Regions from separate parts of the Paenirhodobacter huangdaonensis genome, predicted to be linked through region 1. Evidence: riboswitches for the same ligand, from Rfam matches in the RefSeq annotation. Region 1 holds a riboswitch; each other region holds the start of a gene.
What was found. Region 1 has a riboswitch for cobalamin ahead of EOW66_RS02705 (TonB-dependent receptor plug domain-containing protein). Riboswitches for the same ligand answer to the same signal wherever they lie in the genome.
Positions count from the first base shown of each region.

Region 2: it holds a riboswitch for cobalamin, as region 1 does, so the genes downstream of both, EOW66_RS07165 (DUF1636 family protein) here and EOW66_RS02705 (TonB-dependent receptor plug domain-containing protein) in region 1, are expected to answer to the same signal.
Region 3: it holds a riboswitch for cobalamin, as region 1 does, so the genes downstream of both, EOW66_RS07100 (energy-coupling factor ABC transporter permease) here and EOW66_RS02705 (TonB-dependent receptor plug domain-containing protein) in region 1, are expected to answer to the same signal.

Region 1 is NZ_SAVA01000001.1:561,735-565,877, reverse strand. Features, by position in the region: gene EOW66_RS02710 (ABC transporter substrate-binding protein) at 1-33, opposite strand, end outside; gene EOW66_RS02705 (TonB-dependent receptor plug domain-containing protein) at 77-1,888, opposite strand; cobalamin riboswitch at 2,006-2,205, opposite strand; gene EOW66_RS02700 (acyl-CoA synthetase) at 2,372-4,012, opposite strand; gene EOW66_RS02695 (3-hydroxyacyl-CoA dehydrogenase/enoyl-CoA hydratase family protein) at 4,064-4,143, opposite strand, start outside.
Region 2 is NZ_SAVA01000003.1:328,104-332,246, reverse strand. Features, by position in the region: gene EOW66_RS07175 (cobyric acid synthase) at 1-1,012, opposite strand, end outside; gene cobO (cob(I)yrinic acid a,c-diamide adenosyltransferase) at 1,259-1,879, opposite strand; cobalamin riboswitch at 1,920-2,123, shown strand; gene EOW66_RS07165 (DUF1636 family protein) at 2,223-2,576, shown strand; gene cobW (cobalamin biosynthesis protein CobW) at 2,579-3,622, shown strand; gene cobN (cobaltochelatase subunit CobN) at 3,622-4,143, shown strand, end outside.
Region 3 is NZ_SAVA01000003.1:315,260-319,402, forward strand. Features, by position in the region: gene EOW66_RS07090 (LysR substrate-binding domain-containing protein) at 1-30, shown strand, start outside; gene cobF (precorrin-6A synthase (deacetylating)) at 27-779, opposite strand; gene EOW66_RS07100 (energy-coupling factor ABC transporter permease) at 825-1,490, opposite strand; cobalamin riboswitch at 1,521-1,736, opposite strand; gene cobA (uroporphyrinogen-III C-methyltransferase) at 1,756-2,505, opposite strand; gene EOW66_RS07110 (cobyrinate a,c-diamide synthase) at 2,502-3,824, opposite strand; gene cobM (precorrin-4 C(11)-methyltransferase) at 3,845-4,143, opposite strand, start outside.

The DNA of each region.
Region 1 (4,143 bases):
CGGCATCTCGGCCGCGGCGGGTGGCGCCAGCATCAGCGCGGCGGCAAGCGCAAGCGCCCGCCAGCCCTTATGCCGCTCAGAACGACGCACGAAGCCCGACGTAGAAGGCGCGGTCCGAGGTGCCATAGCCCTTGTTCGTCTGGTATTCCTTGTCGAACAGGTTCTCGACCCGCAGATAGCCGCTCCGCCCGGCGCCGAAGTCGTAGCTGAGCGAGGCATTGACCACCGCGTAATCCTCCATCCCGTCGGGCCGGTCGGCGACGTAATGCACCGACATGTCGCCCGAAAGCGCCTCGGTGATCGCGCCGGTCGCGGTGACGGTCAGGTCATGATGCGCGACCGCGGCCCAGCCGGTCGAGACCGAATTGTCGGTATAGGTATAGGCCGCGGCCAGATCGAGACGCGGCGAGACCCGGTAATGGCCGGCAAGCTCCAGCCCCGAGCGGCGCGAATGCCCCGGCACCTGGGCATAGCAGCCCCAGGCCTGACCGCAGGCGGTGGCGGCGTAATCCCAGCCGATCAGGTCCTTGGCGTCGAGATAGAAGGCAGTGGCGCGCAGGCTTGCGGTCTCGCCCCAGCGTTTCTCGATGCCGATGTCGGCGCTCTGGCTGTCCTCGCGCTTCAGCTCCGGGTCGCCATAGACGCTGAAAAGCTCGTAAAGCGAGGGGGCGCGGAAGCCGTTGCCAAGCGAGGCGCGCAGCAGCAGGTCGTCCTGCAGCCGGTAGACCGCCGCGATCCGGCCCGAGGTGAAGCTGCCGAAATCGCTGTGGGTGTCGTGGCGCAGCGAGAAGGTCAGGTCGAGCTTTTCCGCCGCGGCCCAGTTCAGCTCCCCGAAGACGCCGTTGGTGCGGGTCGAGGCGCTGCCGGATTTCTCCTTGGTGGTGTCGGCGCCGAAGGCGAGCCGCGCCGTGGCGCCAAGATCGGTCGCGCCCTGATAGCCGAACTTGGTGCGGGTGCCGTCGAACGGGTCGCACCAGCCGTTCGAGCACGATTGCCGGTCGCTGTCGAACCAGGTCGCCTCGAGCGTGTTGGCGACGGTGCCGGTGACGAAATCGGCGAAGACACGCGCGCCCTTGCTGTCGCGGGTGGAATAGTCATCGCCCGGCGTGCCGGCGACGTCGCCTTCGTAATCGTCGAACGCGCCCCGGCTCTTCTCGGCAAAGCCATTCGCGCCCAGCGTCAGCCCGTTCGCGAAGGTGTACTGGCCGAAGAAGCTGAGCCGGTTGGCGCGATAGCCGTCGGCCTCGTAATTGCCGTCGTTCTCGTCGCGGGCCGAGAAGCCATGCGTCGAGATATGCGAATAGGTCAGCGCGGCCTCGGCATTCTCGGTCTTGGTGGCGACCGAATAGCTGAACTTGCGGGTGGCATATTGCCCGTATTCGGCGGCGACCGACTGCTCGGTGCCAAGTTTCGTCGCGCGCTTGGTGGTGATGTTGATCACCCCGGCCACCGCCTGCGAGCCGTAAAGCGCCGAGTTCGAGCCCTCGAGCACCTCGATGCGGCTGACATCGGCGGTTGAGAGCGTGCCGAAGTCATAGGCGCCCTGGGTCGCGGCGGGGTCGCCCACCTCGATGCCGTCGACCAGCACGGGGATGTATTGCGCCGGTGCGCCGCGCAGATAGAGCGAGGCGGTGGTGCCGATCGGGCCCGAGCTGTTCACCGAGATCCCGGGCAGGCGCGCGAGGTAATCGGCAACGCGGGTGTCGCCGGCCTGCGCGAGCGCGTCGGCGGTGACGACGGTGACGGTGGCGCCGGTGCGGTCGGTGCCGGTGGCCTCGAGATTGGCCGAGACGGTGATCTCGTCGAGTGCGGTGGTGTCCTCGGCGCCGGCGGGCTGCGCGGCGACGAGGGCGGTGGTGAGAAGCAGCGAGATGCGCAGCGGTTGCATGCGGAACTCCCTCAGGACGGGGCAGGGCCCCTTGTGACACGAAATCTGACGGGAGATCCCGCAGACGGCGACAATCACCACTGCGGATGGCCGCTGACCTGATGCGCCCCGCATCGGACAAGGGTGAGTGCCGCGGCAGGTCTCCTGGCTTGCGGGTCTGGGCTCGGACGGGCCTTCCCGGGGGATCGCCCCAGTGGCAGTTACCGTCTTCGCTCGCCGCTTACAGTTGCGGGGGCAGCTGCGGCATTGCCCGAAGGCGCACCGCATTCCCTTTTCATCCGGACTTTGGGCCCGGAACCGAGGCGCGTTCGTCTTGCGCGATCGGGGGCGGCGCTGTCAAGCGCCCGTGAGCCGGTGCGAGCGCCGGGTGAGCCGGCGATGCGGAAATACCGCAGGGCAGCGGGCGGGCGGATGCCGCGGCGGCGGCACCACGAAAAAGGGGGCCGCGCGGGCCCCCTTGGTCTGTCGCCGCAGGCTGCGGCCTCAGGACTGCAGCTCCATCGCCCGCGCCCGGTCGCGCAGCACGAATTTCTGCACCTTGCCGGTCGAGGTCTTCGGCAGCTCGCCGAACACCACCGTCTTCGGCGCCTTGAAATGCGCCATGTTCTGCCGGCAGAAGGCAATGAGCTCCTTGTCGCTCACCTCCGAGCCCGGGCGCAGCTTGACGAAGGCGCAGGGCGTCTCGCCCCAGCGTTCGTGCGGGCGGGCGACGACGGCTGCCTCCATCACCTCGGGGTGCTTGTAGAGCACGTCCTCGACCTCGATCGAGGAGATGTTCTCGCCACCCGAGATGATGATGTCCTTCGAGCGGTCCTTCAGCTCGATATAGCCATCGGGATGCATCACGCCGAGGTCGCCCGAGGCGAACCAGCCGCCGGCAAAGGCCTCGTCGGTGGCGGAGGGGTTCTTCAGATAGCCCTTCATCACGTTGTTGCCGCGCATGAAGATCTCGCCCATCGTCACGCCATCGGCCGGCACCGGCTCCTGGGTGTCGGGGTTCGCCACCATGATCTCTTCCATCGCGTGGTTGCGCACGCCTTGGCGCGCCTTGAGTTTCGCGCGTTCGGGCAGCGACAGCCCGTCCCATTCCTCGTGCCAGGCGCAGGTGACGCCGGGGCCGTAGGTCTCAGTCAGGCCATAGCCATGGGTGACGTCGAAGCCGAGCGCCTCCATCTTCTCGATGATGATCGCGGGCGGCGGGGCGCCGCCGGTCAGCACCTTGACGCCCTTCTGCAGGCCGTCCTTCATTTCGGCCGGGGCGTGCACCAGCATCGCGAGCACCACCGAGGCGCCGCAGAAATGGGTGACGCCCTCTTCCTTGATCAGCCGATAGATCGGCTCGTCGCGCACCGCGCGCAGGCAGACCGCGACGCCCGCCGAAGCGGCGATGGTCCAGGGGAAGCACCAGCCGTTGCAATGGAACATCGGCAGCGTCCACAGATAGACCGGCCGGTCCGCCATGTGCCACGACACGACATTCGCGAGCGCATTCAGATGCGCGCCGCGGTGGTGGTAGATCACGCCCTTCGGGTTGCCGGTGGTGCCCGAGGTGTAGTTCAGCGTGATCGCGTCCCATTCGTCATCGGGGCGGATCCAGCGGAAATCGGCGTCGCCCTCGGCGAGCAGCTCCTCATAGCCGATCTGGCCGATCTTGCGCGCCGCGCCGAAGGCCGGGTCGGTGATGTCGACCACCAGCAGGTCGCGCGGACGCGCGATGTGCACGGCGCGGTCGACGATCTCGGCGAATTCCGGATCGACGAAGATCACCTTGCTTTCGGCATGGCTGAGGATGAAGGCCACGGCCTCGGCATCGAGACGAGTGTTGATCGCGTTCAGCACGGCGCCGGCCATCGGCACCGAGAAATGCGATTCGAACATCTCGGGGATGTTGGTCGCCATGATCGAGATCGTGTCGCCCTTGCCGTAGCCGCGCTTCGACAGGGCCGAGGCCATCTTCAGGCAGCGCGCATAGGTCTCCCCCCAGGTGCGGCGCACGCCCTCGTAGACCACCGCAAGCCGGTCCGGATAGACCTTGGCCGAGCGGTCCATCAGGCTCAGCGGCGTGATCGGCAGATAGTTCGCCGGGGTCTTTTCGCCCCCGATGTTGTAGATGTTGTGCTCCATGGGTCCTCCCTTGGGGTGGCCGGGCAGGGCGCCCGGCCGCAGGTTGTCTGATCAGGTCCTCAGCGGCTTGCCGGTCTCGAGGATGTGCTTGATGCGGGCAAGCGTGAGCGGCACCTGCATCATCTCGACGA
Region 2 (4,143 bases), on a different contig from region 1:
GCCCCAGCATCTGATAGCCGCCGCAGATGCCCAGAACAGCGCCGCCGCGGCGCAGATGGGCGGCGAGGTCGATATCCCAGCCCTGCGCGCGCAGGAAGGCGAGATCGCCGCGCGTCGATTTCGTGCCGGGCAGGATGACAAGCCGCGCATCGCCCGGGATGGGCTCGCCCGCGCGCACCATCACCAGCTCGACCCCCGGCTCGGCCGCGAGCGGGTCGAGGTCGTCGAAATTCGCGATCCGCGAGAAGGCGAGGCAGGCGATCTTCACCCCGCCCGAGGCCGGACCCGAGGCGAGGTCGAGCGCATCCTCGGCCGGCAGCCGATGCGCCGCGGAAAACCAGGGCAGCACGCCGAAACCGGGCCAGCCGGTGCGTGCTTCGATGAAGCGATAGCCGTCGTCGAAGAGCCTTGGGTCGCCGCGGAACTTGTTCACCAGAAAGCCGCGCACCAGCGCCGCGTCGGCCGGGTCGAGCACCGCCTGGGTGCCGACGATCTGCGCGATCACCCCGCCGCGGTCGATGTCGCCCGTCAGCACCACCGGCACCCCGGCCGCGCGCGCAAAGCCCATGTTGGCGATGTCGTTCGCGCGCAGGTTCACCTCGGCCGGGCTGCCCGCGCCCTCGACGAGGACAAGATCATGCGCCGCCGAGAGCCGGCCGAAGCTTTCGAGCACCGCCCCCATCAGCCCGGCGCGGAAGGTGGCATAGTCGCGTGCCCCGGTGACGGCGCGCCGCCGCCCCTGCACGATCACCTGCGCCCCGGTCTCGCTCTCGGGCTTCAGCAGCACCGGATTCATGTCGGTGGCGGGCAACAGCCCCGCCGCGCGCGCCTGCAGCGCCTGCGCCCGGCCGATCTCGCCGCCGTCCGCGGTGACGGCCGCGTTGTTCGACATGTTCTGCGGCTTGAAGGGCGCGACGCTCAGCCCGCGCCGCCGTGCCGCCCGGCACAGCCCGGCAACCAGCATCGACTTGCCGACATTCGAGCCCGTGCCCTGGATCATCAGCGCCGTCATCCCCGGCCTCCCGCCGTCGCGCGGCCGAGAATGCGGGAGCCTCCGGCGGAGGTATTTGGGGCCAAGAAGAATGACAGGCGGAACTTCCCTGAGCGGCGCCGCGCCTCGGGCCGCCGGAGCGGGGGAGACGCGGCGCTTTCTTCCTGGGCGGTCATCGGGACCTCTCCCTGTACCGCAGATCGATTCTTGCAGGGCAAGGTTGAGAATTCCTTTTCTTCTTGGTCGAAATACCTCGGGGGTCCGGGCTCAGAACTCGACGCCCGGCTGGGCCTTGATGCCGGCGCGGAACGGGTGCTTGACCAGCGTCATTTCGGTCACCAGATCGGCGGCCTCGATCAGCGCCTCGGCGGCGTTGCGGCCGGTCAGGATGACATGGGTCATCTCGGGCTTTTCGTCGCGCAGGAAGGCCAGCACCTCATCGAGGTCGAGATAGCCATAGCGCAGCGCGATGTTGATCTCGTCGAGCAGCACCATGCGGATTTCCGGATCGCGGATCAGTTCCTTCGCCTTCTCCCAGCCGGCACGGGCGGCGGCGATGTCGCGCGCGCGGTCCTGGGTTTCCCAGGTGAAGCCCTCGCCCGAGGCGACGAAGCGGCACAGATCGCCGAAATGCGTGGTGATCAGGCGCCGCTCGCCGGTGTCCCAGCTGCCCTTGATGAACTGCACCACGGCGCAGGGCATGTCATGCGCGATGGCGCGCAGGATCATCCCGAAGCCCGACGAGCTTTTGCCCTTGCCCGGCCCGGTATGGACGATGATCAACCCCTTCTCGCCGGTCTTCGTCGCCATCATCCGGTCGCGTGCGGCCTTCTTCCTGGCCATCTTCGCGGCATGGCGGGCGGCGTCGGCTTCGCTCTCGGGCGTCATCGCGGCTCTCCTTCGGCTTGACAAATCGCGCGCCCGGGCCTCTGGTGGCGGCGCGCTGGTTCCTGTCCTACGACAGGCGAAGAGGGAATGCGATAGGGCCTTGCCGGGCCTGAAGCGCAGCCGCCCCCGCGACCGTGACCGGAAAGGTCGCCCAAGCCACTGGCCTTTGGCCGGGAAGGTGGGCGCCCGTTGGGGAAACCCTGGATCCGCAAGCCGGGAGACCTGCCAGCGCTGACGATTACGGGCGGACGGGGTGTGCCGCGACCGGGTGGATTGCCGGTCGCCCGCCTGTGCCCGTCGATCCCTTGGCCAGCCCCCTTTCGCGAACTGGAAAGGACGGGCAATGACCGCGACGCTTCATGTCTGCACCACCTGCCGCAGGGCGGGCGAGGACCCCGGGGAGGGGCCGCGCCCCGGTGCCGTGCTGTTGGCCGCGCTGGCCGGTGGCCCTTGTCCCGAGGGGCTGCGCATCCGGGGTGTCGAGTGCCTCTCGGCCTGTGCGCAGGGCTGTGCCGTGGCGCTGAGCGCGCCGGGCAAGTGGAGCTATGTCTACGGCCGCCTGAGCCCCGACACCGCCGCCGAGATCCTCTCCGGCGCCGCGCTTTATGCGGCGAGCGCCGACGGACTCGTGCCCTGGCGCGACCGCCCCGAGATCTTCCGCAGGCAAAGCCTTGCCCGCATCCCCCCGCAGGAGTGACCATGACCGACCTGACCAAGATCCCCGTCACCGTGATCACCGGCTTTCTCGGCGCCGGCAAGACCACGCTCATCCGCCACCTGATGGCGAACCCGCAGGGCCGGCGCCTGGCGATCCTGGTGAACGAGTTCGGCACCGTGGGCGTCGACGGCGACATCCTGCGCGCCTGTGCCGACGAGAACTGCCCGCTCGACAACATCGTCGAGCTGGCGAACGGCTGCATCTGCTGCACCGTCGCCGACGCATTCATCCCGACGATCGAGGCGCTTCTGGCCCGGCCCGCGCGCCCCGACCACATCCTGATCGAGACCTCGGGCCTTGCGCTGCCGAAGCCGCTGCTGAAGGCCTTCGACTGGCCGGCGATCCGCTCGCGGATCACCGTCGACGGGGTGATCGCGGTGGCCGATGCCGAGGCGGTGGCGGCCGGGCGCTTTGCCCCGGATCTGGCCGCGGTCGATGCGCAGCGCGCCGCCGATGACAGCATCGACCACGAGACGCCGCTGTCCGAGGTGTTCGAGGACCAGATCGCCTGCGCCGATATCGTGCTGCTGTCGAAGGCCGATCTCGCCGGCGAGGCGGGGCTCGCCGCCGCCCGCGCCGCGATCGAGGCCGAGGCGCCGCGCCCGCTGCCGATCCTGCCGATGGTCGAGGGCGCGATCGACCCGGCTGTGGTGCTGGGGCTTGCCGCCGCGGCCGAGGATGACCTCGCCGCGCGCCCCTCGCATCACGACGGCCATGGCGATCACGAGCATGACGATTTCGACACGGTGGTGATCGATCTGCCCGAGGTCGTCGATCCCGACCGCCTTGTCGCCGCGATCGAGCGGCTGGCGGCCGAGCGCAACATCCTGCGGGTGAAGGGCCATGTCGCGGTCACCGGCAAGCCGATGCGGCTTCTGGTGCAGGCGGTCGGCGCGCGGGTGCGGCGGCAGTTCGACCGGCCCTGGGGCGCCGATCCGCGCCGCTCGGCCCTCGTGGTGATCGCCGAGCGCGCCGATGTCGACGCCGCGGCGATCCGCGCCGCGCTGAGCGAGGCCGGCGCCTGATGCATGTCATCTTCCGCGAAAGCCACGGGCTCGAGGAGACCGAGGTGCCGACCGATCTCGGGCAATCGCCCGCGGATCTGGTGGTGCTGTCCTTCTCGGATTCCGATCTTGGCGCTTTCGCGGAGGGCTGGCATGCGGCGGCGGGGACGTTGCCGCCCTTGCGGCTCGCGCCGCTTGCCGCGCTGCGCCATCCGGTCTCGGTCGATACCTATCTCGAGCGCACGCTGGGCGGCGCGAAGGCGGTGCTGATCCGGCTGATCGGCGGCGAGGGCTATTGGCCCTACGGCCTCGCCTCGGTGCAGGATCTGGCGCGGCGGCGGGGCATGGCGCTGGCCGTTCTGCCCGCCGATGGCCGGCCCGATCCGCGGCTGGCCGAGGCCTCGACCCTGCCTGCGGACACGCTTGCCACCCTTGCGGCGCTGTGCGATGCGGGCGGGGCCGAGGCCGCGCGCGCGGCGCTGTGCCACCTTGCCCGCGCCGCGGGCCTGCCCGCGCCCGCGCCCGACGCGCCGGCGGCGCTG
Region 3 (4,143 bases), on a different contig from region 1:
ATGGCGGCGTTCCTCGAGCTTGCGGGTTAACTGCGGCGCAGCAGGTAGATGTCCATGATCCAGCCATGCGCGGCGCGCGCGGCGGCGCGGGTGGCAAGGATCTTTGGCCCCGCCTCGGCCAGCGGGCCCGCGTGCAGCACCTCTTCGGCCATGCCGACGAAGGCGCCCCACCAGATCGTCACCCCCTCGGGGGCAAGCGTGGTGAAGGCGCAGCCGCCGTCGAGCATCACCACCACCGTCTCGGCGCCCTCGGGCCAGCCCGCCTCGCGCAGCCGCCGCCCGGTGGTGAGCAGGACCGGCGCGCCGATCTCGTTGAGCGGGATCGCATGGGCGGCGCAGAGCGCCTGCACCGCGGTGATGCCGGGAATGACGCGGGTCGTCACCGGCAGCACGCGGGCCAGCCGCGCCGCGATGCGCAGCGTCGAATCGTACAGCGACGGGTCGCCCCAGACCAGCAACGCCACCCGCCCCTCGGGGCCGATCTGCGCGCGGATCTCGCGCTCCCAGGCGGCGGCGATGGCGTCATGCCAGTCGTCCACCCCCTGCCGGTAGGAGGGGTTTTCCGCCTCCCGCACCGGCAGGGCGAAGTCGACGACACGGGGCCCGGGCACGCGCAGATGGGTTTCGCACAGCGCGCGGCGCAGCCCGGCAAGGTCCGACTTCCCGGCGCCCTTGAGCGGGATCAGCACAAGGTCGGCCGCGTTCATCGCCTCGATCGCCTGCAGCGTCAGGTGCCCCGGGTTGCCGGTGCCGATGCCGATGAGGGTCAGTTCGATCATGCGTGTCATCTGCGGGCGGCAGGATACCCCGCCGCCCGCAGCTCCTCAGGCGTAAAGCCGCGGGGTGACGAGGGCCGAGCCGCGCAGCGCGTGGATGCGCTTCGCCACCGCCAGCACGCCAAGGTCGACGAGCGGCTCGACGAGGATCACCGTCATGTAGGCCACGCCGAAGGTCGCGACCTGCGAGACCGCGCCGAAGCCCTGACCATAGAAGGCCCAGAATGCGACCCAGGCGACGATGCCGCCCTGATAGGCGGTCGAGAGCGCGAGGGCCTGGGTATAGCGCAGTTCGACATAGGGCGTGCCGGGCGCGATCAGCCGCTTTGCCAGCAGCTGCAGACCGAAGAGCGGCACCAGCAGCGTGGTCACGTTCATCCCGTATTGCGGCAGGTCGAAAGGCGCGAAGAACAGCCCCTGGGTCAGCAGGCCAAGCGCCAGCCCGATCGCCGCCGGCGCCGCGCCGAGGATCAGGAACAGCGTCGAGCCGAGGATCAGGTGCACCTCGGACACGCCCACGGGCATGTGCGGCAGCACCTCGAAGAAGGTGAAGACGAGGGCGGTGGCGATCGCCGAACGGGCGATCAGCGACAGGGCGCCCTGCGCGCGGATCGCGTCGAAGGCGGTCTTCAGCGTGTAGGCGCCCGCGGTGGCAGCGGTGGCATAGCTCAGCACCAGCTTGGCGCCGGTGACGATACCGGGTTCGATATGCATGTCGGTCTCCTTGCCGTCACACCCGACGGCGGTTGAGGTTGCCTGCTGGCCGGTTTCCTGGCTCGCGGGTCGCAGCACCTCTTCGCCTTCCCGGGGAAGCCCCAGTGGCAATGTGAAGGGCGCTCGCCGCATACAGTCGCGGGGGCGGCCGGGGCTTCGGGCGCCGCAACTGGGTCCGCCCTTCCCCGTTCCCGATGAAGCCCGGCGCTTTGCGCGGGATGGGCACCATACAGGCGTTCAGGTAAACGCCAACGGCGCGCAGAGGTCAAGCGTCGCCGGTCTCTCCGGGCGGCAGGCCGAAGGGGGCGAGCGGGCCATAGAAGATCAGCGCCGGATGGTCGGTGCGGGCCCCCGCCAGCACCTCGGCCAGCTCCGCCACGGTCGCGCGCAGGAAGCTTTGCCCGGCCTGCCCCACCGCCTCGGCCAGCATCGCGGGGGTGTCGGCGGGCAGGCCCTGCGCGATCAGCCCGCGGGCAAGCTCGGGGAAGGTGCGCTTGCCCATGAAGACGACGGTGGTCACCGCCGGATCGGCAAGCGCCGCCCAGTTCAGCGTCTCGGGCAGGCCGCCGGTGACATCGGCGCCGGTGACGAATTGCAGCCGCCGCGCGGTCAGCCGCCGCGTGAGGGGAATGCCCGCATGCGCCGCCGCGGCACAGGCCGAGGGCACGCCCGGCACGATCTCGTAGGGGATGGCCGCGGCCAGAAGCGCACTGATCTCTTCCTCGAGCCGGCCGAAGAGGCCCGCGTCGCCCGACTTCAGCCGCACCACCCGCTTGCCCGCCTGCGCATGCTCGACCAGAAGCGCATTCACATGCTCCTGCTTCGCCGAGGGCCGGCCGGCGCGCTTACCCACCGCGATCCGCTCCGCCCCCGGCCCCGCATGATCCAGCACCGGGCCCGAGGCGAGGTCGTCGTAAAGCACGACATCGGCGCGCTTGAGCCGGTCGACCGCCTTGAGGGTGATCAGCTCGGGATCGCCCGGGCCGGAGGAAACGAAGGAGACGAAGCCGGTCATGCGCTGGCCTTTGCGATCAGGTGGAAGAAGGTGCCGGTGACGCGCCCGCCGCCCGGGGTGAGGCGCAGCGAGCCGGTCTCGGCCACCGCCGCGCCAGTGGCATCGGTGACCGCGGCAAGCGGCGCGTCGGGCTGGGCGAGGATCGTGGCATAATGGAACTCGTGCCCGCGCAGCCGGGTGCCGGGCGGGGCGAAGGGCGTGGGCGCCGCAAGCGTGGCGAGTCGGTATCCGAGATGCATCCGGCGTGTCGCGAAAGAGGTTTCGAGCCCGAGGAGCCCGGCCATAGGATAGCGCGCCCCGTCGGCCGCGACGAGCCCCGCGCCAAGCACCATGTAGCCGCCGCATTCGCCATGCACCGGGCGGGTTTCGGCAAAGGCGCGCAGCCCGGCGCGGAAGGTCTGGGCGGCAGCCAGCCGCGGCGCGTGCAGCTCGGGATAGCCGCCGGGCAGCCAGCAGGCATCGGCGCCCGGGTCCGGCGCCTCGTCGGCGAGCGGCGAGAACGGCACGATCGTCGCCCCGGCCGCGCGCCATTCGGCCAGAAGGTGCGGGTAGACGAAGGAAAATGCCGCGTCGCGAGCCAGCGCGATGCGCCCGCCCGGCGGGGCAAGGCGCGGCGCGGGTGTAGCGTCCATCGGCACGGCGGATGCCACCGCCTGCATCCGCTCAAGATCGCAGCAGCGCGCGATCACTGCCCCCGCCTCGGCCAGCAGCGCCTCGAGCTCGTGCGTCTCCTCGGCCTGCACAAGGCCCAGATGGCGCTCGGGCAGGCGGATGCCCGCGGCGCGCGGCAGCACGCCCAGCACCTCGATCGCCACCGCCTCGAGCCCGCGCCGGATCAGCGCCTCGTGCCGAGCCGAGGCGACGTTGTTCAGCACCACGCCGGCAAGCCGCACATCGGCGCGGTAGCGCGCAAAGCCAAGCGCCATCGCCGCAACCGATTGCGCCGCGCCCGAGGCATCGAGCACCAGCACCACGGGCCAGCCGGTCAGCGCCGCGATATCGGCCGAGGCGCCGATCCCCGCCTCGCCCGGCACCGCGACCCCGTCAAAAAGGCCCATCGAGCCCTCGGCAATCACCAGCGCCGCGTCATCAGACGCGGTGAGCGCGGCGATCTGCCCCGCGGTCATCGCCCAGCTATCGAGGTTGACCGAGGCGCGCCCGGCGGCGGCGGCGTGAAAGGCCGGGTCGATGTAATCGGGCCCGCATTTGAACGGCCGCACCGCGACGCCGCGCGCCCGCAACGCGGCAATCAGGCCGAGCGTCAGCGTGGTCTTGCCGGTGCCCGAGGCGGGCGCGGCGATCAGCAGCCCCCCCGTCATCCGCCCCCTCATCCGCCCCGTCATGCGCCGCTGTCCGGGAAGCGCGGCGCCGCACCGCGCGGGCGGAAGCGGCGATCATAATCCCCTGCGTAAAGCCGGCTCTCGTCGAAATCCTCGGCGCCGAGCGAGCGGCCGACGAGGATCAGCGCGGTGCGCTCGCCCTCCCCCACCGCCGGATCGAGCGTGCCAAGTGTGGCGCGCAGCACCCGCTCGTCGGGCCAGCTTGCCCGCCAGACCACCGCCACCGGGCAATCGGCGCCATAATGCGGCGTCAGCTCGGCGATCACGCGCGGCAGCACATGCACCGACAGGTGGATCG